3 regions of the Candidatus Clostridium radicumherbarum genome follow, and region 2 is predicted to be linked to each of the others. Evidence: riboswitches for the same ligand, from Rfam matches in the RefSeq annotation. Region 2 holds a riboswitch; each other region holds the start of a gene.
What was found. A riboswitch is a leader RNA that binds a small molecule or an ion and turns the genes downstream of it on or off. The one in region 2 is predicted to bind S-adenosylmethionine.
Positions count from the first base shown of each region.

Region 1: it holds a riboswitch for S-adenosylmethionine, as region 2 does, so the genes downstream of both, ACJDUH_RS06140 (pyridoxal phosphate-dependent aminotransferase) here and ACJDUH_RS17480 (methionine ABC transporter ATP-binding protein) in region 2, are expected to answer to the same signal.
Region 3: it holds a riboswitch for S-adenosylmethionine, as region 2 does, so the genes downstream of both, metK (methionine adenosyltransferase) here and ACJDUH_RS17480 (methionine ABC transporter ATP-binding protein) in region 2, are expected to answer to the same signal.

Region 1 covers NZ_JBJHZY010000001.1:1,294,868-1,303,104, reverse strand. Annotated here, with positions in the region: gene ACJDUH_RS06170 (YjjW family glycine radical enzyme activase) at 1-540, opposite strand, end outside; gene ACJDUH_RS06165 (YjjI family glycine radical enzyme) at 533-2,065, opposite strand; gene ACJDUH_RS06160 (Crp/Fnr family transcriptional regulator) at 2,220-2,936, shown strand; gene ACJDUH_RS06155 (H-type small acid-soluble spore protein) at 2,959-3,135, opposite strand; gene larAH10 (NPN-dependent 2-hydroxyacid racemase, LarAH10 family) at 3,243-4,523, opposite strand; gene ACJDUH_RS06145 (MetQ/NlpA family ABC transporter substrate-binding protein) at 4,603-5,418, opposite strand; gene ACJDUH_RS06140 (pyridoxal phosphate-dependent aminotransferase) at 5,441-6,613, opposite strand; SAM riboswitch class I at 6,773-6,883, opposite strand; gene ACJDUH_RS06135 (beta/alpha barrel domain-containing protein) at 7,095-7,730, opposite strand; gene ACJDUH_RS06130 (PTS sugar transporter subunit IIA) at 7,783-8,232, opposite strand.
Region 2 covers NZ_JBJHZY010000004.1:313,405-321,641, reverse strand. Annotated here, with positions in the region: gene feoB (ferrous iron transport protein B) at 1-1,772, opposite strand, end outside; gene ACJDUH_RS17495 (FeoA family protein) at 1,786-2,013, opposite strand; gene pflB (formate C-acetyltransferase) at 2,401-4,623, shown strand; gene pflA (pyruvate formate-lyase-activating protein) at 4,663-5,385, shown strand; SAM riboswitch class I at 5,509-5,621, shown strand; gene ACJDUH_RS17480 (methionine ABC transporter ATP-binding protein) at 5,740-6,708, shown strand; gene ACJDUH_RS17475 (methionine ABC transporter permease) at 6,698-7,354, shown strand; gene ACJDUH_RS17470 (MetQ/NlpA family ABC transporter substrate-binding protein) at 7,384-8,199, shown strand.
Region 3 covers NZ_JBJHZY010000001.1:775,625-783,861, reverse strand. Annotated here, with positions in the region: gene ACJDUH_RS03730 (hypothetical protein) at 45-308, opposite strand; gene metK (methionine adenosyltransferase) at 483-1,658, opposite strand; SAM riboswitch class I at 1,740-1,841, opposite strand; gene yyaC (spore protease YyaC) at 2,037-2,585, shown strand; gene mreB (rod shape-determining protein) at 2,688-3,722, opposite strand; gene spoIIID (sporulation transcriptional regulator SpoIIID) at 3,820-4,074, opposite strand; gene ACJDUH_RS03705 (peptidoglycan DD-metalloendopeptidase family protein) at 4,329-5,054, opposite strand; gene spoIID (stage II sporulation protein D) at 5,468-6,526, opposite strand; gene murA (UDP-N-acetylglucosamine 1-carboxyvinyltransferase) at 6,659-7,918, opposite strand; gene ACJDUH_RS03690 (YwmB family TATA-box binding protein) at 7,938-8,237, opposite strand, start outside.

The DNA.
Region 1 (8,237 bases), on a different contig from region 2:
TAGGTCAAGGTGTTCCTCATTATCAAAGGCTTTAACGTCAAGCATTACTGAATCAGTATACTCCATAAGCTCTGGATAATCAGAAAATTTTATGGAACCATTTGAATCTATAAAATTAGTAAGTCCAAGCTTTCTGGTTTCCTTAAATAAAGGTATTAAGAAATCTTTCTGAAGAGTGCACTCCCCACCAGAGGTTGTAATTCCTTGAATAAAGGGCATATTCTTTTTAATATGGTTTACTACTTCCTCTACACTTAGGTTTTGTATTTTAGGAGAAGCATTAAACCTGCATACCTTTATACAGGCATCACAGTCAATACAAATTTCCTTATTCCAATGAACTTTACCTTCCACTACAGAAAGAGCCTGAACCGGGCACTTAGGGACGCATTCTTTGCAATTTATGCAATTATTAATTGTTTCAGGATTATGGCAATACTTGCAGTTGAAATTACAACCTTGAAAGAAAATGGCTGTTCTATTTCCTGGGCCATCAACTACACTGCTGTCTATTACTTTATTTATTCTAGCTTTAATCATTTGTACTTCTTACTTTTCTATCAAAAATTCCATACTCATTTAAAGGTTGCTGAGCATATTGTATGGTATCATAGCTTACCTGCTGCCCTTTATTGATTTTTTCAAGGTCTGATTTCTTTACAAGATAGCCAGTAACCCTAATTAAATCTCCATCTTCAGGATATGCAGATATATATCTCATACCAGAAGCAAAGCCTCCATTAAAGATATCTAGAACAGCCTGGGGATTTTCATTAGCTGTATGATCAAAGGGGAAATGGTCACCTATTCCTGATGGAAAGTACTTATGGAACATTCCAGCTTGCTTTAAATGGTCATATAGAGGAATTTCTTTACCTATGGCTATTCTTACACCTGCTGTTGTATCTTCGTCATTAGCTGCTCCAACCTGTGAGTGTAGCATAAATTTATTTCCCCATATCTTTCCATACTTACTTTCGAAATTTGCCACTCTTTCCTTTATGGTATCCATAATTTTAACTCCCAGCTCGTTTGCTTCCCTATCTTTACCATAATATAAATTCTTGTTATCTAATTCCATTAGCTTATTTACACATTCATGCATTCCTACCATTCCAAATAAACCAACAAATCTATCAAGCTTTACAAAACCTTCTGTAACTAAAAAATTAGATTTGAAAAATGGAGTTTCTTCAACGATAAATCTAATTTTACTCTCCATAAATTTAGTCATAGAATCAATAGCCTCATTGAGCTTAACTTTGAAAAAATCCTCCACTGATTCTGAATTTATAGCTATCTTATTTAATCTTAGTCTTGAAAGTGTAAAGGCTCCACCAGCTATTGGAAGTCCATTATAGCAGCTTGCTATTCCATAATCTCCATGAAAATCTTCTCTAAACATCTTGTCATTTGCAAAGGCCGGATTTGCACAAACTAAGGAGGTACTTACACACTTTAAAGCAAATTCATTGCTTGTTTTTTCCTTATCATAAAGGATAGTCAAATTGGGGGTTACATCTTGAAGTTCTTTTTCTAAATCAATAATAATATTACCAGCTAAGGTCTCTTCAGGTCCGATATTTGCATGTGAAAAGCTGTCATTAATTGTTCTGTCTAAATGAATTAAGAACCATTTTATTTGGTCCCTTGCCTGTTCCTCATCAGTAATAAATGGATTTAATAGCTTATCAATGCTTCCAAGATAAACAGGAAATCTTGTTACAGATGGTACATGATGATAAAATACCAAAAGCATATTAATTGCATCTGTTAAGGTTTTAGCCGGTTTTAATCTTAGAAATTCACAGCCTTCCTTAAGTAACTTTTCATAATCAGGTAAAATATATCTTGGAGCATAAGGTGCATGACCTTCATCAAGGTCACAGATAATTCCTTTATTAACAAGTTCAAAGAATTTTTCATCAGCCCCAGCTGGATAAGGCAGCTGATTTTCTGCCAGTTTAGCAAGTCCATAGGCCTGCTGCTCATAAGTAAGAGCTGAGTTCTTAATTGTATTTAATACATCTTCTTTTGTTTCTTCAATACTTTTATAAATCTTCACAATAACTCCCCTTCCTAATTCGTACATAGCAATTTTTAATTGTTATGTACCCAAAGATTTATTCCATGATAACATTTTCTATTGATTATATTTTATCAATAATGCTATGATAAAATAAATGACAATTGTCACATTTTATTAAAAAGGAGCCGCTATGAATAATTTTTATAATTCTTTAGAAGAAATACTTAAGTTTTCTTTCTCTCAGGAAGAAAAGCCCTTATATAATACAAGAGCTTTTTTTAAGGATTTTGCATCTGATAGCATTCAAATGTTGAGTTTAAAAGAAAATACTATATTTATTGAGAGCAATAAAAAATTAGAATTTATATATATTCTAGTAAATGGCACTACTTACGTAGAAAACTATACTCTTGATGGCAGGCGTATTATAGCTGACACTCTTAAAGCTGCACAGATATTTGGATTAATTGAATCCATAAATAGTGAAAATTATTATAAAGGTACAGTAATAACCCTGTCTAAGGCTTTACTAGTTAAAATAAATAAAGATAAATTTTTAGAAGCAGTTTATAATGATATTCAAATTTCATCCATTATAATAAAATACTTAGCTTACTTTTCTACCCACTCAATGATGGTCTCAGAATATAAGGCATCAGTATCACCCTATGAAAATTTAATTATTTACTTATATAACAAGGTATTAGGCAAAAGTCTGCCTAATAGAATAAATGATAATAAAGCTTTTATTGCCGATTCCCTTCAAATAAATAAAAGAACACTTTATAGATATTTAAATAAATTAACAGATGAAGGTATTATTTATAGAGAGGGTCAAGAAATTATTATATGCAAAGACAATTTTGATAAACTTGAACAACTATTTAATTCAATTAATAATTTGTAATCAGGCAAATTTTTAATAATAATTATCCATCTAAGTCACTAATATTTACCGTCATAATTTTATCTGTCTTTAAATCTCTTACTTGGATAACTCCATCTTTATCTGCACCAATACTTTCAAGCCATACAGGATTATTTTTATATGTAACATTTATAACGCCATTAGATTCTAATATTTCTTTTACTCTTTGTTTATTCAAACTCATCATCTCCTATTAATTATATCATTAGACATAATTAATATTTTATACTATTGCACTTAAGCTTACATTAGATGACAATCAAAAGCTTTTAAGCTAATTATGGATTAAACTATAGGAAGAGTATTTCCTCCAATAGGCATAAGAGAAATTTTAGGGTTTGGCTTAGATAGCTTATAGGCTAAATCCAAGGCTTCTTTTAAGGAATGAGAAGGAATAAAGCCAATCTCCTTTACTACCTTGTCCATAAGAGTAGATATTAAAATTACCTTTCTGTATTTTCCTAAGTAAAAAGTTTTATAAGCAGCATAACCAGGAACGGTAAAGTTCTTTTTTAAGCCTCTTTCCATGTCTTCTAAGGTTTTATATTGAAACCATTGCAAAAACTCTTCTGCTCCAAGCCCTTCTGAGCATTCTGAAATAAGAATGACTACACTGTTCTCTTCTCCACCATAGATGCAATTATCCATAGTTTTAACTGTTTGGTACAAATTAATGTCCTTTGGATATCCACCAGCTGAGGCTATGATAATATCAGCTTTCTCTTCTATGTGTATTCCATACATTTCTCTTATGGAATTACAGCCCTTTTCCCATGCCTTTTCAAAATCCCCAGCCACAAATTCTATAAAATTACCTTCTGCGTCTAATGCAGCATTAAATAAAAAGTCAGGATTTATTTTTCTGCATATCTCATTAATATCTTCTCTCATAGGGTTTCCGTGAATTTTATTAGAGCAGGCATTATGATTAAGTCCTGTGCCTTCTCCTTCATGAAAAGTAAGTCTATGATTATGTTGAATTGTATTAAGCCCAGCTACTCCCGGAACCATACTCTTAGCTCCTCCCCCAAAGCCTGCAAATAGATGGAACACTATACCGCCGGTTAAAATAACTCTATCCGCTTCTATAACTCTTTTATTGATGTAAATTGGGGTTTTAGCCTTTGATTCACAAATATAAGATAAAACATTTTTATCATAACAGTTATGATCATAGATTTTAACCCTCTTATATACTTCTTCCCCTACTATAAGCCTTTTCTCTTCCTCTGAAGAAGCTCTATGTGTACCTAAAGCTATTAAAACTGAAATATCATTATCATGAGCCCCAAATTTATTTAAGTAATCAATTATATAAACCAAAAATTTATCTGTTTTTATCCATAGTCTTGTTACATCACTTACAATAATAATAACCTTTTCCCTAGCTTTAACAATTTCTTTTAAAGGCAGAGTTCCTATGGGGTTTTCTAAAGCTCTTTCAACTTCCTTTGGTATATCAGACAAAATCTCTTTTTCCTTAGGAAGTAATGTATTTATTATATCCTTATCATTAATATCAACTTCAAACTTTATTTTTCCATATTTAAACTTATAAGTAGACATAGCTTAACCTCCACTAGATATATTAATTATAGGCAATTTATAAAGAAAATCCCGTGAGGGATTTTCTTTATAAGCATATTTAAAACCCAGGAATAACTGATCCCTTGAAGGTATCTTCAATATATTTTTTAACCTCATCAGAATGATAAGCCTCAACTAGCTTTTTAATCCTTGGATCATTTTGATTATCAGGTCTTGCAACAATTATATTTACCCAAGGAGAATCTTTAGGTTCAATAAATATTGCATCCTTCACTGGATCTAGCTTTGCTTCCATTGCAAAATTAGTATTAATTGCTGCAGCAGCTACTTCAGTTAGAGAACGAGGAACCATGGCTGCTTCCAGTTCTATGAATTTTAAATTCTTTGGATTTTCAGCGACATCCCTTATAGTAGCATTTACGCCAACACCTGATTTAAGCTTAATTACTTTAGCAGCTTCTAAAAGAATCAAGGCTCTTGCCTCATTGGTAGGATCGTTTGGCAATGAAACCTTATCTCCATCCTTAAGCTCATCTAAATTTTTAATTTTTTGAGAATATACTCCCATTGGGAAATTAACTGCATTCGCAACCTTAACAAGATTCATGTTTTGATCCTCATTAAATTTCTTTAAGTATGGCTCATGCTGATATATATTTACATCTATTTGTTTTTCGAAAAGCTGTTTATTAGGCTGCACATAATCATTAAAAGTAACAATTTTTATTTTTAATCCATTTTTTTCTGCAACTTCTTTTACCTTTTCAGCTACTTGTTCGTGTGGCCCGGCTGTCACTCCTACCTTTAAGGGCTCATCAGAGCTTGCTGCTGTCGAAGCAGGCTTTGTGCTGCAGCCCGAAAGAATTGATGCTCCTATTATTGTTGATAATATAATTGCTATAGTCTTTTTCATTAAAAAGTCCCCCTTTTATTTATTAAATATTTCTTTTTATAGCCTTCTCTCTTAATGTCTTAAGTCTCTTTGTCGCTTCTAACAAAGTTTCTGTTTTTTTAGCAAAGTGAAATCTTATTAGATTATTTACATTCTCTCTAAAGAAACTTGAACCCGGAACTGCTGCCACCCCAACTTCTTTTGCAAGCCATTCACAAAATTCAGTATCACTTCCACTAGTAAATTCAGAGATATCCACCATAACATAATAAGCACCTTCCGGTACTGTATATTTTAAACCTGCCTCATCAAGCCCTTTCAAAAAGATATTTCTTTTTTCTGTATAACGTTCTTGTAATTTTTCATAATATTCATTTGGCAAATTTAAACCTGCAAGCACAGCAGCCTGAAGTGGTGCTGCAGCTCCTACAGTTAAGAAGTCATGCACCTTTTTAGCATTTTCTATTACATTACTTGGAGCAATTACATAACCTATTCTCCAGCCGGTTATAGAGTAGGTTTTAGAAAAAGAGCTGCAGGATAATGTCCTCTCGAACATTCCAGGAAGTGCTGCAAAATACTTGTGTTTATACGGCTTCATGACAATATGCTCATAAACTTCATCAGTTATAACAAATGTGTCAAATTCTTCTGTAAGGTCTGCAATATACTTAAGCTCTTCCTCAGTAAATACCTTTCCAGTGGGGTTTGAAGGATTGCAAAGTATAAGTGCTTTTGCTCCCTGCTTAAAAGCTGCTCTAAGTTCTTCTTTGTCAAACATAAATTCCGGCGGATACAGAGGAACATAAATAGGATCTGCTCCGCAAAGTACTGTATCTGCAACATAGTTTTCATAAAAAGGTGAAAATACGATTACTCTGTCTCCAGGATCGCAAACGCTCATCATTGCTACCATCATAGCCTCTGTACTCCCACAAGTAACTACAATTTCACTGTTTGGATCTATGGGAATACCCATAAACTTTTGTTGTTTTTTTGCAATAGCCTCTCTAAGTTTTTGTGAACCCCAGGTAATTTCGTATTGATGGGGTCCTTCATCTGCCACCTTTTTTAGAGCTTCAAGAAGCTCAACTGGAGGATCAAAATCAGGAAAGCCTTGAGATAAATTAGTGGCTCCATATTGATTTGCAATTCTTGTCATTCTTCTTATAACAGATTCAGTAAATCCGTTAAGTCTGCTGCTAATTTCTGGCATGCCAAACCACCCTTTCATAACTATTAATAAAAAATTATGTTTTATAACACGCTAATATAAAAAGCGATATTAAAACATATACAAAAAAATCCTCATCTATAAAAAGATGAGGATTCTAAGTATAAAAAAAGCCCATGGAAGGGATAAATATTCTACCTTCCCTCATCTTTCAGATAAATATCTGCAGGAATTAGCACCTTGCATGCAAATGAAACATGCTGGTTGCTGAAACTTCATCGGGCCAGTCCCTCGGTTTTCTCTAGATAAGGATTTTTATTAAATTTTTTATTGCTTTTTATTATAAATTATGGTTTTTTGCTTGTCAATATCACTAAAGCCTATTAAAACGGTTACATTAAAATAAATTTTTTAGTTCACAATAAAAAAAAGCAACCAAAAAAATTTGATTGCTTTATACCTTATTTTATTCTTTATTTAGAAATCACTTCATTGTAATCTTAATTCTAAATATTATGTTCTGCTACCTATATTTTCTTGTATTAACTATAATCTCTCTTATTTTTCTAGCATTTTCAGCAATTTCATGTTTACTTCCTTTTGTCAGAAGACCACCAAAGCCTACTGCATCTACACCGTTTTTAAGCCACAGTTCTAAATTGTCTAAATTAGCTCCTCCTGATGCCAAAATCGGTAAATTAGGAATGGGCGTTTTGAGTACCGATACTAGTGAAGGCCCATAAAAGTTAGAAATAGGAAATGCTTTTATATATGATGCTCCAACTTCTAAGGCTTCTACCATTTCAGTTACAGTAGTACACCCAGGAGCATAAGGTATTTGATAGCGATTGCATACTTTCGCAACTTCCCTGCTAAAATTTGGAGCAATAATGAATTTAGCCCCAGATAAGATAGCAAGTCTTGCTGTCTCTCCATCTAAGATTGTGCCTGCTCCTACTAATAAATTATCATCAAATTTATCATTAAGAGCCTTAATTACATCTCCAGCATTAGGTAAGGTATAACTTATTTCAAGTACATCTACTCCGCCTTTTAAGCATCCTTCTGCTATTTCTATGGCTCTTTCTATGGATTCAGTTCTTACAATAGCCATTGCACCTGTTGCCTCTATTTTATTAATTATATCAGCTTTAAACATATTCCCCTCCATTTCTAGTAAGAAAATCTCTCTTAAGTTTCTACTATTTTTTCTACGATTCGTAGGTTCTTATATAATTCATAATTTCTTCTGCATTTTCTGCTTTATCTAAAACCTTATAGAACTCGTCTTTTTCAAGCAGCATTGCTAATTCTGACATAGCCTGTAGATGGGTATTTTGATCTACTGCACTTAGACTAAATATATATTTAACTGGGTCATTATCCACATTACCAAATTCTATTGGATGCTCTAAAGTTGCAATACCTATTGCAATTTCTTTTGCACCTGCCTCTGGTCTTGCATGTGGAAGGGCAACATGCTTTGTTATTACAATATATGGCCCAACTTCTTTTGCAGTATTTATCATTTCATCAATATATGATGCTGATATTTTATTGTTCTCTAATAATGCTGATGCTGCTTTTCTAACGGCATCCTCCCAATCATTCGCAGATATATTAAGGCGAATAAGGTTTTCATTAATAATTTTACTTAGCATTGAAT
Region 2 (8,237 bases):
TATATTAATTTAACAATAATATTCCCGAGATTATAAACAAGAAAAGATACTATCCAAGCTAATACCAGCTGGTAAGTTACAGAAAATGCTGCCATTTTACCGCCGTATTCCTTTTTCATAGTTGCAATTAAAGATATACATGGTGTATAAAGTAAAACAAAAACTAAGAAGCTGTAAGCTGAAAGTGGTGTAAACACAGTTGGTAGAACTGAAGATAAGTTATTACCATATATTACACCCATGGTACCTACAACAACTTCTTTTGCCATAATACCTGCAATTAATGCCACGGAATTTTGCCATGAGGCAAAGCCTAAAGGTATAAATAGAGGACTTACGGCCTTACCTATATAAGATAAGAAGCTATTGTTGATATCTGTAAATCCATTAAAATTAAAATTGGACAAAAGCCATACAATAATAGATATGGAAAAAATAATTGTTCCGGCTTTCTTTAAGAAGCCTTTACCTTTTTCCCATGTATGCATTATTAAGCCTTTTGCTTCGGGAAGCTTGTATTCAGGAAGCTCTATAATAAATGGCTCATCATCTTTTTTGAAGATAGTATTTTTAAATAATATACCTATTATAAAGGCTATTATGACCCCTAGCGCATAAAGAGATGCAACCACCAGGGATTCACGACCTTTAAAGAAGGCTGCAGCAAAAACCAAGTAAACTGGCAATCTTGCGTTACAAGACATTAGCGGTACAAGTAGTGCTGCTAGCTTTCTATCTTTTTCGCTTTCAAGTGTTCTAGCAGACATAACTCCTGGCACGGAACAACCAAAGCCTATAATGAGAGGTATAAATGCCTTGCCTGAAAGCCCCATTTTTCTTATTATTCTATCCATAATAAAAGCTACTCTTGCCATGTAACCGCTGTCTTCTAAAAAGGAAATACAAAAGAATAGTATCATAATAACAGGCAGAAACACTATTACTGAACCTACACCGCCTATTATTCCATCAATAATTAATGATTTAAACCAGCCGCTGCTGCCCTTTAAGAGAGTTTCCACTGCTGGAACAAAATAGTTATTTAATAAGGTTTGCAAAAAATCAGCTAGAGGCTTTCCAGCCCAAGTAAATGTAACTTGAAATATAAAAAATAAAATAATTGCTAAAATAGGATAAGCTAAATATTTATTTATTAATACTTTATCGATTTTTTCAGTTGTAGTAAGCTCTCCACTTTTCCTATATCTAATACAGTCCCTTAATACATTTTCTATATAAGTATAGGTTTCTTTTTCGTTTTGAAATTGATAATTATTATCAATAGGAAGACTTAAAAAATCAGAACTTTTTAGAAGTTCCTTCAACTTATTTATGCCTTTTCCTTTAGAAGCTATAATTGGTATAATTGTAACACCGAGTCCTTTTGCAAGTTTATCAAAATCAATATCAATTCCTTTAGCTTCAGCAGCATCAAGCATATTTAATACTAAAACAATAGGTATGTTAAATTCTTTAAGCTGCATTGTAAGATATAAGTTTCTATTTAAACTAGAGGCATCAACTATGTTTATGATTAAATCTACATTTCCATTTTGCAAAAATTCCTTAGAAACCTTTTCTTCATTTGAGTAGGTGTCCATTGCGTATATTCCGGGTAAGTCTACAATCTTAATGTCCTTCTCTAAATAACCCTCTTTCTTTTCTACTGTAACACCAGCCCAATTTCCTACATGTTGATTTGAACCAGTTAGAAAATTAAATAGAGTGGTTTTACCTACATTTGGGTTTCCGAGTAATGCAGCAATTTTCATAGGTCAGCCTCCTTTATTTTATGCTAGTTATTACAATGTTTCTTGCATCCTTTTTTCTAATAGCTAAGTCAAACCCTCTGAAATTTATTAATATGGGATCCCCTAGAGGAGCTGCAGCCTTTACTAATACTTCAGTCCCTTCAATTGCTCCTAATGCAAGTAATCTTTTTGCTAGTTTCTCGTCACCAATAATATTGCTTACATAAGCTTTCTCGCCAGGTCTTAAATCGTAAATGCTCATTATTACCACCTCATACTGAAAATCATTCTCAAATAAATAATAACATGCTGTATTATTACTGTCAATAGTTTTGTTCGATTAGTCAATTAAAAAGTATTGTTTTGCAGAAGTTGGATTTTTAAAACTATAAATAATATTATAATTGTTTAAAAATTTACAAGATTTAAACTAAACTGTGAATTTAATTTAATTTGGTATGTCATAAATAAAATTAATAAGTAATTATTATCAATTAGCATAGAAAAACGAAGAGAATGATACAGAAAATTAAACTGTTATAGTTTAAATAGAAAAAATGGCTTAAAAACAGATAAATTTACTATTGATACAGATAGAAATATACTATATAATAGTGAATGTAAAAAGAGAAAGTAAGGAGTGAAGTTTATGTTTAAACAATGGGAAGGTTTTATTGAAGGAAATTGGATGAATGAAATAGATGTCAGAAATTTCATTCAACAAAATTATACAGTTTATGATGGTGATAAAAATTTCTTGGCTGGAATTACAGATAAAACAAAGAAGATTTGGGATGAATGCAGCAAACTTATATTAGAAGAAACAAAAAAAGGAATCCTAGATGTTGATACTGAAAATGTATCAGGTATAGATGCCTTTGCACCAGGATATATTGATAGAGAAAATGAAGTTATAGTTGGACTGCAAACAGATGCTCCTTTAAAGAGAATTACAAATCCATGGGGCGGAATTAGAATGGCAGAACAATCCCTTGAATCCTATGGATACAAGATTAGTAATGAAATGCACGAAATATTTACAAAATATAGAAAGACTCATAATCAAGGAGTATTTGATGCTTATACAGAAGAAATAAGAGCTGCCAGATCAGCTGCTGTTCTTACTGGTCTTCCAGATGCTTATGGTAGAGGAAGAATAATAGGCGACTATAGAAGAATAGCTCTATATGGTATGGATTTCTTAATTGAAGAAAAGAAAAAAGATCTAAAGAATCTTAAAGGCGATATGCTTGATGAATTAGTAAGATTAAGAGAAGAACTTAATGAGCAAATAAGAGCCTTAGGAAAAATAAAGAACATGGCAGCTTCTTATGGAGTTGATATATCACAGCCAGCTACTAATGCAAAGGAAGCAGTACAAGCAGTATACTTTGGATATCTTGCAGCAATAAAAGAAAATAACGGTGCTGCAATGTCACTTGGAAGAACAAGTACATTCTTAGATATATACATTGATAGAGATTTACAAGCAGGTTTAATAACTGAAGCAGAAGCACAAGAAATTATTGATCAATTTATAATCAAATTAAGACTTGCTAGACATTTAAGAACACCAGAATACAACGATCTATTTGCTGGAGATCCTACTTGGGTTACTGAATCAATCGGTGGTGTTGGTGAAGATGGAAGACCATTAGTAACTAAGAACTCATACAGATATTTACACACACTAATCAACCTAGGAACAGCTCCTGAACCAAACATGACAGTACTTTGGTCACAAAACTTACCAGAGAACTTTAAGAAATTCTGTGCTGATATGTCTATATTAACTGACTCAATTCAATATGAAAATGATGACGTTATGAGACCTATCTATGGAGATGACTATGCAATTGCTTGCTGTGTATCTGCAATGAAAGTTGGAAAGCAGATGCAATTCTTCGGAGCGAGATGCAACCTAGCTAAATCATTACTTCTAGCAATCAATGGTGGAGTAGATGAAAAGAAAGGTATTGTTGTTGTTCCAGGAATTGAACCAATAACAGATGAAGTATTAGATTATGATAAGGTATTAGCTAACTACTTCAAAGTATTAGAATATGTAAGCAAAGTTTACGTTGATGCAATGAATATAATTCACTTCATGCATGATAAATATGCTTATGAAGCATCACAAATGGCATTACATGATACAAAGGTTGGAAGACTAATGGCATTTGGTATAGCAGGATTCTCAGTTGCAGCAGATTCCTTAAGTGCTATAAAATACGCAAAAGTTAAGCCTATTAGAGAAAATGGAATAACTGTTGACTTTGAAGTTGAAGGAGAATTCCCTAAATACGGAAATGACGATGACAGAGTTGATAGTATTGCTGTAGCATTAGCTGAAAGATTCTCAAATGAACTTAAGAAACACCCGCTTTATAGAGATGCTCAGCATACATTATCAGTTTTAACTATAACTTCAAACGTTGTTTACGGTAAGAAGACAGGTTCCACACCTGATGGAAGAAAAGCCGGAGAAGCATTTGCACCAGGAGCTAACCCAATGCATGGCAGAGATTTAGAAGGAGCTCTTGCATCACTTAATTCAGTAGCTAAGGTTCCATATTCATGCTGCCAGGACGGGGTATCCAATACCTTCTCTATACTTCCAGACGCATTAGGAAAGGATTCAGAATCCAGAATCAATAACCTAGTAGCAGTTATGGACGGATACTTTGGACAAAATGCTCACCACTTAAACGTAAATGTATTAAATAGAGAAACATTAATGGATGCAATGGAACACCCAGAAAAGTATCCAACATTAACAATAAGAGTTTCTGGATACGCAGTTAACTTTAATAGATTAACAAAAGCTCAGCAAAAGGAAGTTATAAGCAGAACATTCCATGAAAAAATGTAAGTAAATTATACTTTGTAAAAATTTGAAGGAGGGGATTCCATGATTAAAGGTAGAGTACACTCAATAGAAAGTATGGGTTTGGTGGATGGTCCTGGAGTTAGAACTGTAGTTTTTCTACAAGGCTGTAAGCTTAGATGCGCTTATTGCCATAATCCTGACACATGGGCAAGAGATGGTGGAACTGAAATGACACCAGAAGAACTAATGAAAAAGATACTTCGCTATAAGCCTTACTTTGAAAGATCTGGTGGTGGAGTTACCTTTTCAGGAGGAGATCCTCTTCTTCAGCCTGAATTTTTACTAGAAATGCTAAAGCTCTGCAAGGAAAATAATATTCATACCACCTTAGATACAGCTGGTTATGGCTTTGGAGAATATGAAGAAATATTGAAATACACTGATTTAGTTTTACTTGATATAAAGCATGTAGATGATATAGGCTATAAAAATCTTACTGGAAGAAGTAAGCAAGGACTTAATCAATTTCTTGCAGCTTTAGAAAAGACTGATGTTAAGATATGGATTAGACATGTAGTTGTGCCAGGCATTACTGATTCTGAGGAACATATGAAAAAATTGCAGGAAATCATTAAAGAAATTAATAATGTAGAAAAAGTAGAATTGCTGCCGTACCATACACTAGGTGTAACGAAGTATGAAAAGTTAGGCATCTCTTATAGACTCTCCGGTGTAGAAGCTATGGATAAAGATGATACAAAGCAATTTGAGGCAAAAATTAATAGAAATATAAAAACTGCATAAATTATTTTTAAAAGTTGCAAATGGCTATTGACTTTCAATTTTAAAGGTACTATAATATAAACAATAAATGAATGATTTGACATTGTAAAATGTTAAATTGCTAAAGTGGAAAAACTTAATATGGACTTATCTAGAGAGGTGGAGGGACTGGCCCTATGAAGCCCGGCAACCGGTATTATTTATAATACAATGGTGCCAATTCCTGCAGTATTCTTTTGAATACTGATAGATGAGCGAAACAGACAGGTTTATTAAAACCCGAGGTTTCCTCGGGTTTTATTTTTTTATATCAGTTTAGAATAATAATCAATAACTACTGAGATTATTTATTAATTATAGGGATAGGAGAGTCGTATGATAGAGATAAGTGAAGTTTCAAAGAGCTTTTCAAAGGTTAAAGTTCTTAATAACATTAGTTTAAAAATTGAAGAAGGTGATATATTCGGTATAGTTGGCCACAGTGGTGCAGGTAAATCAACACTACTAAGATGTTTAAATGGTCTAGAAAAATATGATTCTGGCAGCATTAACATAATGGATAAAGAAGTAGGAAAATTATCTGTTAAAAAGCTTAGAATATTTAGAAAAGAATTAGGAATGATTTTTCAAAACTTTAATCTTTTAAATAGAAGAAATGTTTATGAAAACATAGCACTACCACTTCAAATGTGGGGATACAAAAAAGAGGATATAAAAAAAAGAGTAAATGAATTATTGAAAATGGTGGGTATAGAAGAAAAAGCATTTAGCTATCCAAAGGAATTAAGTGGAGGTCAAAAGCAAAGGGTTGCTATTGCCAGGGCATTAGCACTGCAGCCTAAAATACTTTTATGCGATGAAGCTACTTCAGCGCTAGATCCAAGGACAACAAAATCCATTCTTGAGCTTTTAAGAGATATAAATAAAAAGCTTAATATAACAATAGTTATAGTTACTCATCAAATGGAAGTAATTAAAGAGGTATGTGAAAAGGTTGCACTTATGGAAGGAGGTGAAATAAAGGGAATAGGCGGTGTGGAGGAATTATTTTTAAGGCCAACTAAGGAACTAAAGGATTTAATGGGAGAAGAAGAAATACTTCCAGCAGAAGGTGTTAATATAAAAATTTTCTTTCCTAAAGATTTGAGTCAGCAAAGTATTATAACTTCTATGGCAAGAGAGCTAGATATTGATTTTTCAATTGTTTGGGGCAAATTAGAAAAATTTAGAGAGAACGTGCTGGGAAGCCTAGTAGTTAATGTACATGAGCAAGACAAAGAGAAGATTTTAAAATTTCTAGAAAAGAAAGGAATAAGCTGGGAGGTTGTTTACAATGAACATTAGTGATTTATTTTTACAAATACTGCTGCCTGGGGTATGGGACACTTTATATATGGTTATTTTATCAACTGTTTTTGCTGTTATTATTGGCTTCTTTCCCGCCATAATTATTGTCATAACTGATGAAAAAGGCTTAAGGCCTAACACCATAATCAATAAGGTATTAGATTTTATAATCAATCTATTACGATCTTTTCCTTTTATAATACTTATGATAGCTATTTTTCCTTTTACTAAGTTTGTAGTTGGTACCACTATTGGTAAAAATGCAGCCATTGTACCGCTTACTGTTGGAGCCGCTCCATTTGCAGCTAGAGTTATAGAATCGGCATTTAAGGAAGTGGATTCTGGAATAATAGAAGCAGCAAAAGCTTTTGGAGCAAGTACTTCACAAATAATTTTTAAGGTGATGCTGAAGGAGGCTCTACCTTCAATTGTGCTAGGTATAACTCTTACGGTAATAAGTGTTATAGGCTATTCAGCAATGGCAGGAACCATTGGAGCTGGAGGTCTTGGAGATATTGCTGTAAGGTATGGATATCAAAGGTTTAAAACAGACATAATGATTTACACTGTTATAATACTGATGATAATAGTTCAGTTATTGCAGAGCTTAGGAAATTATGCCTATAAAAAATTAAGTCATTAAAATTATTCATTAATAAGGGGGTTTTATATATGAAAAAGACAATAAGTTTAATATTAAGTGCAGTTTTATTAGTTGGATTAGCAGGATGTAATGCAAAAAAAGATGCAGCTGCAACTGCTCCAAAGGATGATAAAAAAGTAATAACAGTAGGGGCAACTCCTGTACCTCATGAAGAAATTCTTCAAGTTATAAAACCAATATTAGAAAAAAAGGGTTATACCTTGAATATAAAAGAGTTTACAGATTATGTTGAACCAAATATAGCTCTTAATGATGGAGAAATAGATGCAAACTTCTTTCAACATATTCCTTATTTAACAAAGATGAATGAAGATAAGAAACTTAATCTTGACTATACTGTAAAGGTCCATATTGAGCCTATGGGAGTTTATTCAAGGAAGGTTAAAAGCATAAAGGACTTAAAGGCAGGTGCTACAATTGCTGTTCCTAACGATCCTACAAATGAGGCTAGAGCTTTAAGGGTGTTAGAAAGTGCAGGCCTTTTTAAATTAAAGAGCGGCGACCTAGTTACTGCAATAGATATTACAGAGAATCCTAATAAGTATAAAATTAAAGAACTTGAAGCTGCTCAGCTGCCAAGAACTTTAGATGATGTAGATGCTGCAGTTATTAATACAAATTATGCATTAGAAGCAAAGCTGAATCCAACTAAGGATGCTTTAGTATTAGAAGATAAAAGTTCACCTTATGCAAATGTTTTAGCAGTGAGAAAGCAAGACAAAGATAAACCATACATCAAAGCACTTTCTGAGGCTTTAAATTCTCCTGAAGTTAAAAAATTTATTGAAGATAAATATAAAGGCAGCATAATTCCAGCTTTCTAATATAAATAATAGAGCTTAGGCACCTAAAATAAGCCAGA
Region 3 (8,237 bases), on a different contig from region 2:
CAGCAATAAAAAAACTCCGGCTTAAGATAGCCAGAGATTTTTTATTAGTTATTTAATCTTGATGATAAGCTTTTTTCCAGCAAAAATGATATTAATGGAATAATAATCAGAATTACAAGTCCTATTAAAATAGTATTAGGATTGCCCCTATAAATATAAGCCATTTTATTAATGAAATGAATAAACGAATAAGCTGAAAGCATAGCAGTTCCTATAGCTATAACAGCTAGCAATACTAATACTCTATTAAATAAAACTCTTATTCCTTTTAAAATTTTGATAACTCTTTCTCTCCATTCACTTTTCATAATATTCCTCTTTTCAGTACATAGTGTAATTTAAACTTTTGCTAATTATAGTTTTTACAATTAAAATACATATTATTCATTTATTATAGTTATTTGTAATTACATCCTCTTTTAAACAAAAAGTCTTAAACAGAACATAAGACCACTGACTTAGTCAGTAGTCTTATAAATTAACTATAAATATTTTTTTATTTCTTCTACTTTATTATTTTTCTCCCATGGAAGATCAATATCAGTTCTTCCAAAATGGCCATATGAAGCTGTTTGCTTATATATTGGTCTTCTTAAATCTAAGGCCTTAATTATTGCTGCTGGTCTTAAATCAAATACCTTGTTAATAATATCAATTATTATATCATCTTTTATTTTTCCTGTACCAAAGGTATCAACTTCAATTGAAACCGGTTTTGCTACTCCTATAGCATATGCAAGCTCAATTTCTAATTTATCAGCAACACCGGCAGCCACCAAATTTTTAGCAACCCATCTAGCTGCATAGGCAGCAGATCTATCAACTTTTGTTGGGTCTTTTCCTGAAAATGCTCCACCACCGTGTCTTCCATATCCACCATAGGTATCTACTATAATTTTTCTGCCAGTAAGTCCTGAGTCTCCATTTGGTCCACCAATAACAAATCTGCCAGTTGGATTTACTAGATATTTTGTGTTTTCATCTAAGAGTTCTTCTGGAACAACTTTTCTTATAACATGTTCAATTAAGTCTCTTTCGATTTCCTCACGAGTTACTTCTGGATTATGTTGTGTAGATATTACAATTGTGTCAATTCTAATTGGCTTGTCATCTTCATATTCTACAGTAACTTGAGTTTTTCCGTCTGGTCTTAGGTATGATAATGTACCATCCTTTCTAACCTCTGAAAGCTTTCTAGCAAGTCTATGAGCCATAGCTATTGCAAGCGGCATATATTCTGGTGTTTCGTTAGTAGCATAACCAAACATCATACCTTGGTCACCAGCACCTATTGCTCCAATATTCTCTATTTGTCCATTTTTGGCCTCAAGAGCTTGATCGACACCCATAGCTATATCTGTGGATTGTTCATCAATTGAAGTGAGGACTGAGCAAGTATCTGCATCAAATCCAAACTTTGCTCTAGTATATCCAATTTCCTCAACGGTTTTTCTTACAACCTTAGGTATATCTACATAACAATTAGTTGATATTTCTCCCATAACTAATACCATACCTGTAGTAACTGCTGTTTCACAGGCAACCCTTGCATTTGGATCCTGGGCTAATATAGCGTCTAACACTGCGTCTGAAATTTGATCACAAACTTTATCTGGATGCCCTTCAGTAACTGATTCTGAAGTAAATAATCTTCTCATTTTATAACTCCTTCCTATATGTTACAAGTAAGTTTTAACAAAATAAAGCCTCTTCTACAAGAAGAGGCGTGTTTAACACATCACTTATCTTGCAGATAAAACTCTGCTGGAATTGGCACCTTAGTATAATACTTGGTTGCCGGGTTTCATAGGGCCATTTCCCTCCACCTCTCTTGATAAGAGCTTATAATTTAATTCTAAATTAGAATAACATAGGAAATTAAAACTGTCAATAAATTATTTTAAATTAATTATACATATTTCATCTTATATTTAATAGATTTCAAGCATATATATTATTGAATAATTTCCATTTTTAATTTTAATCTTAGGCCTGTAACAATTGAGAAAAACATTTTTTTGCAAGGAGGGCATATTTTGAGTAAAGTTAGATCCCATTATGATAATCCTTTAGCATATTATGAAATTGCAACCTTTCTAAAAGATTATATTGATGAAAATACAATTATAGTTTGTATTGGAACAGATAGATGTATTGGAGATTGTCTAGGTCCATTAGTGGGTACTTTATTAAAAGATAATTTTTTCCCCTTTCCGGTATTTGGTACCATTTCAGAACCAATTCATGCTTTAAACATTGATAGAAAATTGAATGAAATAAAAAATATATATCCTAAAGGAAATATTATAGGTATTGATGCATGTTTGGGAGATACTGAAAGTATAGGTGAGATCCAGGTTAGGGATTATCCTATCCATCCTGGCAAGGGAGTTGGCAAATCGCTGCCGGAGGTTGGCAGAGCCTCTATTATAGGAATAGTTGATTCTAGTGACAGCAATGAATTGTTTACTACAAGAAATATAAGATTGGATTTAATAATGAAACTTTCAAAGGTAATAACACATGCTATTATTCATTCATATTACCTCTATTCTGGTAACAGAATAAATTTTACAGGCAAATAATAAAATCCAAAATAAAAGCCGCAGTATAAGCATTATCCATGTTTATTATCAAACAGAATGCTTTTACGCGGCTAATTTATGTTAAACTCAAGAAATGTAAATTTATTTATCAATTAATGAAACATCATAACCATTTGAGCTAATATCAATTTTATCTAGATATTCTAGAGCTTTTCCAGTCCCTATTGCCACACAAGACACAGGTTCTTCGGCAACAAATACTGGTACATTAGTTACACTAGCAATTAGTTTATCTAGCCCATTTAGAAGTGATCCTCCACCAGTCATTATTATGCCTTTGTCTGCAATATCAGCAGCAAGTTCAGGAGGAGTTTTTTCAAGTACAGCATGAGTACAATCAGCTATACTATTTACTGTATCACTTAGTGCTTCTCTCATTTCTTCTGAAGATACAGTTATATTCTTGGGAAGACCAGTAATTAGGTCCCTTCCTCTTATTTCCATAGTAACTTCATTTTCTCTTTTAAATGCAGATCCAATATTTATTTTCAAGTCTTCTGCTGTTCGTTCTCCAATCATGAGCTTATGTTTTTTTCGAATATATCTTGCTATTGCTTCATCGAACTTGTCTCCTGCAACTTTAATTGAAGATCTAACTACGATGCCGCCTAAAGAAATAACTGCAACATCTGTTGTGCCTCCGCCAATATCAATAACCATACTTCCGCTTGCTTCAGTTATATCCAAATTAGCTCCTATAGCAGCTGCTAATGGTTCTTCTATTAGAAAAACTTTTTTTGCTCCAGCATTTACAGCTGCATCTCTAACTGCTCTTTTTTCAACTTCAGTTGCCTGGCAGGGAATGCATACCATGACTCTAGGTGCAGACATTCTTCTATTTCCACAGGCCTTTCTAATAAAATGTTTAAGCATTGTCTCAGTCACATCGTAATCTGAAATAACTCCATCTCTTAATGGACGAATTGCTACTATATTACCAGGAGTTCTTCCAATCATTTGTCTAGCTTCTTCACCCACAGCCTTAACTTTATTATAACTTTTATCAATTGCAACTACAGAAGGCTCTTTAAGTATAACACCCTTTCCTTTAATATAAACAAGTACTGTAGCTGTACCTAAGTCAATCCCCATATCCGTACCAATTCTAAAACACATTCCTATCAACTCTCCTGCTCTTTTGTAATACTATAAAAACAAGTTGTACTAAACTTGAATTACATTATCTCTTACTCTTATTATAATAGGAATGTTTTTAACCTTCAATAGCTTTATATTTTAACTTAGTAGCTTTTCCACCTCTAATGTGTCTTTCAGCTTTATTGTAATCTAAAATATTTTTAGCTTCATCCGCTATTTGAGGATTTATTTTAGGTAATCTTTCAGTCATATCTTTGTGAATTGTACTTTTACTAACTCCAAAAACCTTGGCTGTTTTTCTTATTGTAGCTTTTGAATCGATAATGTAGTTTGCGACTTCAAGAACTCTCTCCTCAATGTAGTCTTTCAAAGTGCTACCTCCTTAACCCTTCTATATTAATAATATGCATTTATAATTCTTTAAATTACTTTCATTAGCCATTTTCCGATATGAATTTCGCAAAATGGCTAATGAAACATCATTAGTTTTGTTTTATTTGCAGATAAGAATTTTTTCTGCAAATACTAAACTAAAAGTAAACTTAAAAAATATGACTCAACCTGTAATGCTAAATCCTATAATTTTAAGTATTACTCTCAATGTAGTAAGTTTATATGTTTCCATTATTTAGTGTCGTATTTTATATATTTTGCTGGATCAACATATTCCTTACCCTGCATAACTGCAAAGTGTAAGTGACTACCATACTTTTCATAGGATGTTCTAAGGGTTGTGTTTCCAACCTTTCCGATTTTTTCACCCTTCTTAACTGTTTTACCATTTGCAACTGTACTATTTGGATCAAGATTTGCATATATTGTCTTTAACCCATTTTGGTGATTTATAACAACCTGAATACCATAGCCTTCTTTGCTCTCGCCTACTTCTTCAACTTTTCCATCAAGTACAGCATAGACATCTTTTCCTAAATCAGCTTTGATATCTAGTCCAAAGTTAGGTCTATAAGTTTCTGTAGTATCTGACCAAACAGGATCCTCTGAATATGCTCTTGCTAAAGTTCCCTCAACAGGTTTTGCAAATTTTGTATTAGCAGTACTTACCACTGCAGTTGCTCCATTACTAGGAACGGTAATTCCAGTATTGGTATTTCCTTTTACCTCAAGGGCATTTTGATAGCCATTTTTAGGTAGTTCATCTATTAATGCTGTTTGCTTATCAGCTTCACTTGTTGTTTGTTGATTAGCAACAGGTGGTTTTTTAACTGATCTTGCATTTCTTGATGTAACTGCTGCAACTGTTGCAACAATACAAAGACAAACAAACAGAATTACATAGAAGCCTTCCTTCTTAAAAAAATTTGACGTTTTGCTGAATAATTTTTTGTCCATACAAACACCTCCTTTTTGTAGTTTGTCCAGAGGTTAGTAAAAAATACATATTTTATGAAATTATACTAGAATTTTTTTCCTTATTTTTCGACATTCTTTTTAAAATATTGTATTATAAAATTAGCTAAATGAAGTTTAGCGCAAATAAATATAATATCTGTAATGAGCAAAAAGAGGTGAAAAGCTTAAATGGCTTTTCACTGGCTGCTTACGAGTGGCAGCGAATACGGTTAAGCTGCCCAGTATAGAAGCACTTAGCAAAAGAATAGCCGCAAAGCCCTAGTGTTGTTCGTCTGAATGAAATGAATTCAGGCCAACACTTGGTTTTGTGGCTATTCTGAGCTTAGAGCTTATTATGCAGCGATCAGTTTATGTAACATACTTTATTTATTGTAGCTATTTTCATTTAATTTTTATTTTAAATCTTTTATCTTTTCTATCTTTATTCCTTGATAGTAATGAGATAGAATCTCTTGAAAGCTGCTTCCTGCCTTTGCCATAGCTTCTGCACCCCATTGACTCATTCCTACTCCGTGGCCATAACCAAAGCATTCAACTTGTAAATCTTTAGCTATGGTAATTTTAAAATTTGCAGAATTTAAATTTAACATTGTTCGAAAGTCAGTTCCAGATATTACAACATTTCCAAGCTTTATTTTTTTCACACTTCCTGCTGAGGTTCTCTCTACTATGTTTATCTGACTCTTAATATTTTTGGAATTAAGCTTTGCCTTAGAATATTTTGAATTAACAATATTGATAAATTCATTAATACTGTATTTATGAGTAGTCTTATAATTTCCTGACGCCTCTTCCCCAGGACTATTCACAGATTTAAGATAAGGCTCGCTAGTAGCAAAAACTTCAGCCGCATTTTCAGTTTTTCCGCTGCTAACTGCAAAGTAATATGGCTCAAGAACTAGTTTACCATCATAGGTTAATATTTCTCCTTCTGTTTGATTAATTGCATCAGTAATCTTATTCCAATAGCCTATAGCTGAACTATTTTTCCAAAGTCTAAATCTCTCTTCTTTACTCATATAAGCTTGACTATTGACAGTATCGCAAATGTCAGCGCCTTTAGCATAGGAGCATTTCGTTCCACCATACTGTTCCATATGTGCTAAGGCATAGGTTCTTGCCGCAACTGCTTGAGCCTTAAGGGCTTCTAAATTAAATTCGGCAGGCATCTCTGCAGCCACTACCCCCCTTACATATTCCTCAAGATTCATTTCAACTACCTTATTTTCCTTTGATAAGTACACCTTTATAATTGTAGTTTTGTCATTATTTTTTAAAATATCTTCTTTAGTAGGGTTGTATTTAGATATGCCTTCGTCACCTTTACTAAAATTAATTCCTTTATTTTCAATACCGATAATTAACATAGAAAATATAATAAGTAGTAAAATTGATAAAATGAAATAAATCACTAACTTTCCAAGTCTTAGAGAAACAAATACTCTTTGCAATACAATCCCCCTCATTTGTTAAGCTAAGCCTTAAGCTTTGCCTTTTTTCTATAAGCTTATATACTATTTTATTTAGTGATTTATATGAATATTACTTTCTAAGCATAAAAAAAGAGCTGCTCTCACAGCCCCTTAAAAATATTTTCTTTCTATATCAGCACCTAAGCCCTTAAGTTTACCTTCAATATCTACATAACCTCTGTCTATATGATAAACATCACTAATTTCCGTTGTTCCCTCTGCTGCAAGTCCAGCAAGTATTAAGGCTGCTCCTGCTCTAAGATCAGTAGCTCTTACCTCTGAACCGCTAAATCTTTCTATTCCTTCGATAACTGCAGTTCTTCCATCAATTTTTATGTTTGCACCCATTCTCTTCAGTTCCTGAACATGCATAAATCTGTTTTCAAATATGGTTTCAGTTACTATACTTGTTCCTTTTAGTACACATAAAAGACTCATCATTTGTGCCTGCATATCAGTAGGAAATCCCGGATATGGCATTGTTTTTATATCTACCGGCTTTAAGTCTCTATCGGCATCTACAATTATTTCGTCACCATTTGCTTCTATTGAAACACCTATTTCAGTGAGTTTAGCAATTATTGGTTTTATATGTTCTTCATTTATTCCTGAAATTATAATTTTGCTTCTTGTAATAGCTGCAGCAGCCATATAGGTTCCAGCTTCTATTCGATCACAAATAGGTTTGTGTATGGTTCCTTTTAAGCTTTTTACTCCTATAATTTTAATTGTATCACTACCTGCGCCTATAACTTCGGCTCCCATACTATTTAGAAATTTTGCTAAGTCCTCAATTTCTGGTTCTTCAGCAGAATTTTCAATTATAGTTTCACCTTCAGCAAAAATTGCAGCCATCATAATGTTTTCTGTAGCTCCAACTGAAGGAAAATCCAAATAAATTTTGTTTCCAATTAGTTTATTTGCCTTAGCCTCAACATAGCCGTGGCCAACATTAACCTCTGCACCTAATGCAGTAAAGCCTTTTAAATGCAAGTCAATTGGTCTTGTTCCTATATTACAGCCTCCCGGAAGGGATATTTTAAATCTTCCAAATTTTGCAATCATAGGTCCCATAATAAGAAAAGATGCTCTCATCTTTCTTACTAGTTCACTTGAAGGCTCACCATATATTAGTTTAGTGGTATCAATAAGGATTCTGTTATTTTCTTTGTTAATGCTTATTTCAGCTCCCAAGGACCTTAAGGTATCCACTATAACACAAACATCTTCAAGCATAGGTGCATTTTCTATGATACATTTGTCACCACTTAAAATACTTGAAACTATAATAGGCAAAACAGAATTCTTTGCAGCACTTACCTTTACTTTTCCAGCAAGCTTATTTCCTCCATTAATGACTATTTTATCCATACAATTCCCCCACTTCTTATTAATAAGCTTCTATAATGATTGGCGTACCGATTATTAAATAGGTTCCTGCTCCATAACTGCAGACAGCAAAATTTAAATCTACAAGTTTTCCATTATCCTTTATTGGGATAAATTGCTTTGTATATGCTACAGTACTAGTACCATTTTTTAATTTAACTGTTGAGATATTACTTGTATTTTCTATCATTAACATTTTTATAATTTCATTATTTAATTTTTCATTATCGCTTTCCGGAACCTTTGCCTTTAAATATTGAAAATACTTAACATCTTTTTTATTAACAGCTGAGTCAATTGT